One region of the Micromonospora sp. CA-246542 genome, then DNA from elsewhere that is predicted to be linked to it. Evidence: riboswitches for the same ligand, from Rfam matches in the RefSeq annotation. Region 1 holds a riboswitch; the other holds the start of a gene.
The links. Region 1 has a riboswitch for cobalamin ahead of ACQP0N_RS13680 (CbtB domain-containing protein). Riboswitches for the same ligand answer to the same signal wherever they lie in the genome.
Positions count from the first base shown of each region.

Region 2: another riboswitch for cobalamin. It lies ahead of cobN (cobaltochelatase subunit CobN); the one in region 1 lies ahead of ACQP0N_RS13680 (CbtB domain-containing protein).

Region 1 covers NZ_CP192040.1:2,933,408-2,935,604, reverse strand. Annotated here, with positions in the region: gene ACQP0N_RS13685 (ribonucleoside-diphosphate reductase subunit alpha) at 1-106, opposite strand, end outside; cobalamin riboswitch at 301-514, opposite strand; cobalamin riboswitch at 657-796, shown strand; gene ACQP0N_RS13680 (CbtB domain-containing protein) at 832-1,035, shown strand; gene ACQP0N_RS13675 (CbtA family protein) at 1,026-1,826, shown strand; gene ACQP0N_RS13670 (histidine phosphatase family protein) at 1,823-2,197, shown strand, end outside.
Region 2 covers NZ_CP192040.1:3,700,850-3,703,046, forward strand. Annotated here, with positions in the region: gene cobN (cobaltochelatase subunit CobN) at 1-1,230, opposite strand, end outside; cobalamin riboswitch at 1,525-1,701, opposite strand; gene ACQP0N_RS17405 (hypothetical protein) at 1,788-1,910, opposite strand.

The DNA.
Region 1 (2,197 bases):
GCATCGGGTCGACCTCGGTCAGGTCGTCGGCCCACCGCTCGACCGCCCGGACGATCTTGTTCACGTCCACGGCCTCGGTGCCGCCGTCGCGCTTGCGCACCTGCATCGGGGTCCGCCGCGCGGCCTCGCCGCTGACCGGGACCACCTCGGTGACTGTCACCACTCACTCCTCGGGAGTTCGAGACCTCAAGGGCCCTCGGACGCGGGGGGACGGACGCCGTCGACGCCACGCCAGCGTGGGCGTGGGTCAGGTGGCGTCAGCCGTTCCGCGCGGCCTCGGACCGCCGCGCACCCGAGGTTCGGGTACGCGGCGCGCTGGCAGGTCTTCGGACTCGCGGGCGCGACCGGGCCGGCCCGGTCACCTACTGGCCGTCGCTTCCCAGGCCGTTGGCCCAGTGCTGATGACGGCGGTCGTTCCCACTCACCGCTGCGGGACAGTCCCGGACTTCCACCGGGTTCCCTCTTGCCTCGACCACTCACCAGGAGTGGCCGAACCAGCTGCGGTCGACACCATATATAGGGGCGAGCACGTTTGTCACACCCCACATGTCGGGTCCGGCGTGTCGCGGTCGACGATGACGACCCTCGTCGATCGGCTCGGAGCCGGCCGACGGGCGGTGACGCCCCGACCGTCGCCATCGGCTTGACCGAGGCGAACCGGCACCGATACGGTCGACCCACTATCTGCGGCGACGCGAGGGAAGCCGGTGAGAATCCGGCGCGGTCGCGCCACTGTGAGCGGCCCCCAGCCCGGGGGGCGCGAGCCAGGACGCTCGGTCGTCCGCAGCCTTGCGATGGGGACGCGTCATCCCCGAGGAGGTTCGTTCACGCATGTCCAGCTCCACGTCCAGCCAGCCGCTGGCACACCCCGCTGTCCCGACCCGTCTCGTGTGGACGGTCCTGGCCACCGTCGCCCTGCTCGCACTGCTGACCTACCTCGTCGCCTTCGACCAGGGCGCGGTCTCGCGCAGCGGGATGTACCTGCACGAGCTGATGCACGACGGCCGGCACCTGCTCGGTGTCCCGTGCCACTGACCGGCACCGGCACCGCACCCACGTTCGTCACGGTCCTGCTGCGCGGGCTGCTCGCCGGCCTGGTGGCCGGCCTGCTCGCCGGGACGTTCGCCTACGTCGTCGGCGAACCACACGTCGAGGCGGCCATCGCCATCGAGGAGGCGGCCACCCACGCCGAGCCCGCCGCCGACGGGCACCAGCACGCCGAGGCCGTCGCCGACGGGCACCAGCACGGCGAGGAGGCCCTGGTCGGCCGCAACGGCCAACGCGGCGGCCTGTTCCTGGCCACCGGCCTGTTCGGCGCCGCCATGGGCGGCCTGCTGGCCAGCGCGTACGTCCTGCTGGCCCGGCGTCGGCGGACCGCCGACGACGGGCGGTCCGGGTTGTTGCTGGCCGGCGGTGCGCTGCTCGGCGCGGTGATCGTGCCGTTCGTCAAGTACCCACCGAATCCACCGGCCGTCGGCGACCCGTCCACCATCAACCAGCGCACGTTCACCTACCTGCTGATGGTGGTACTCGGCCTGGTCGCGGTCTGGTCCGGTTCGCTCGGCTACCGATCGGTGGGTGAGCACGCGCCGGTGTGGCTGCGGGCCAGCGCGGCGGTCGGCGGTTTCCTGCTGGTCACCGTCGTGTCCTATGTGGTGCTGCCGTCGTTCCAGGAGGTCCCCGGCGACTTCCCCGCGACGCTGCTGTGGAGCTTCCGGCTCGCCTCGCTCGGCACCCAGATGGTGCTGTGGACCGGCATCGGCCTGCTCTTCGCCGCCCTGATGCACCGCCAGCGCGCGGTCGCCGGCGCACGACTGGCCGGGTGAGCGCCACCAGCCTGCGGCTGGTCGCCCACGGTCACACCGCCGCCCTGCGGCAGGCCCGGTTCGGCGGGAACGACAGCCTGGACGAGGGCGGCCGGCGTGCCGCCCTCGCCCTGTCCCCCGCTGGTACGGGCCGGCGTGACGGCGACGCGGTCGTATGCCTGTCCAGCCCCGCGGCGGCGGCCGTCGAGACCGCCGAGATCTTCGGACTCGCGCCCACCGTCGAGGCGGCCCTGGCCGACTGTGACTACGGCGAGTGGTCGGGCCGGCCCCTCGCGGAGATCGCGGCGGAGCGGCCGGACGCGCTAGGCGAGTGGCTGTCCACGCTGGACGCCACGCCGCACGGTGGTGAGTCGATCGTCGCGGTACGCCAG
Region 2 (2,197 bases), 770 kb from region 1:
CCGGGCCTCGGCGGCGGCCAACTGCTCCGGGGTGAGCCACTCCACGTCGTGCCCGCCGGCGGCGATCAGCGCGTGGATCAGCGCGTCGCCGTCCGTGGGCGGCGGCGTGCCCCCGAGGTCGTAGCCCGCCTCGGCGAGCGCGGCGAACAGCCGGACCGCCGAGGCCGGGGTGTCCAACCCGACGGCGTTGCCGACCCGGGAGTGCTTGGTGGGGTACGAGCTGAGCATCACGGCGATCCGCTTGTCGGCGTTCGGCACGTCCCGCAGCCGGGCGTGCCGCACCGCGATGCCGGCGACGCGGGCGGCCCGCTCGGGGTCGGCGGCGTACACCGAGAGACCGTCGGCGTCGACCTGCTTGAACGAGAACGGCACCGTGACGATCCGGCCGTCGAACTCGGGGATGGCCACCTGCATCGCCGCGTCCAGCGGGGACAGTCCGGCGTCGCTGCCAGCCCACTGCTCACGTGTGCTGGTGAGGCAGAGCGCCTGGATGACCGGCACGTCCAGGGCGGCGAGCGCGCCGACGTCCCAGGCGTCCTCGTCGCCGCCGGAGGAGGCGTCCGCCGCGACCGCTCCGCCGGCCGCGAGGACGGTGACCAGCAACGCGTCGCAGCGGGCGAACAGCCCGAGCGGGCCGGCGCCGGTGGTCAGCCCGCGCAGCGAGCCGCAGAAGATCGGCAGTGGGTTGCCGCCGGCCGCGCGGACCGCCTCGGCCAGCACGTCGACGAACGCGGTGTTGCCGGCCAGGGCGTGCGCCCGGTAGAAGACGATTCCGATGGTGGGCCGATCCGGGTCGGTGGGGTGCTCGCCGTGCACGCCGTACGCCGGGGTCGGCGCGGGCGGGGCGAATCCCTCCCCGGTGAGCAGGACCGTGTCGGAGAGGAACCGGGCCAGCTCCCCGAGGTTGTCCGGACCACCCTCGACCAGGTACGCCAGGGCCTGGGCGACCACGCCGGACGGCACCGTGGAGACCGCCATCAGCTCCGCGTCCGGCAGCGCCTCGCCGCCGAGGACGACCGTGGGCACGCCGCTGGCGAGCACGGCGGCGAGGCCGTCCGGCCACGCCTGCCGACCGCCGAGCAGGCGTACGACGGCGAGGTCGACCCCGTCGAGCAGGGCGGGCACCTCGTCGGCCGCCACCCGGGCGGGGTTGGCGAGCCGGTAGTCGGCGTCGCTGGCGCGGGCGGCCAGCAGGTCGGTGTCGGCGGTGGAGAGCAGCAGAATGCGCACGGCAGGCTCCGGACGGTAACGTCGGCGCGCTCGCGGAAGCGGTTCGGCGACGACGTGCGGGTGGGCGCGGGGTTCAGCGGGCACCGCGACCCGGACCGCTCACCGGCACGGGGCCGGCGGCGACGGGTGGCGTGGCGCGGAACTCAGCGGGAAACGACGCCCAAGCGAGCGGATGCCGGCGCGGTCGTGCGGCCGGGTCGGGGCGCGGCGGTGCGACCGCCGCTCGGGGTACGACGGTGCTCGTCGGTGCGCAAGACGCCATGCGTCATCGGGTCCTCCTCGGGTGTCCACGCCCTGGGGTACGTCCCGACGGCCGAAGTATCCTGGCTTCCGGATCGACGCTCTCCCCCGGCCTTCCAACCGCAGACACACGGCCGTGACTCGCGAGGGGGGATCACTCCCCGGTGACAGTGGCGGGACCGCGTCGGATTCGCACCGACTTCCTTCACTGCCGTCAGGCCGCGAATGCTGCCACACCCTCGCGCCGCCGGTCAACGCGGACCCCGGTGCCACCCGGTCACGAGCACCACATTGACCTGCGAATATATCGGGGCGAGTCACTCATGGTTGAAGCGACGCGGCCGGCGAGTCAACGACAGCCAGCCGAGGAAACGCGCGTGCATCAGGGCAAGGTCGGGGCGACCGCCGAGACCGTACAAGTCGTGGATGGCCTCGTTCATGCAGGACGTAAGGTAGAGGGCCAGCGCCAGCGAGTGACCGTAGAACTCGGCGACGAGATCGAGTTGGGCGCGGGAGCATGGCCATGCTGCGGCACAGTTGCGGCACAACCAGGCGGGGCGCATGGGCAGGTGGGGGCGGGACCGCAGACTCACACCACGACCCTGCTCACCACAATCGCAGCGATCCATCACAGCGGGTGATTCCTCGATGGATAACCGTCATCCGCCCTCCGGATGTCCTCCCGGTATGCCATCCCACTACTGAATAGGCTGGCCCTCGGCCCTTG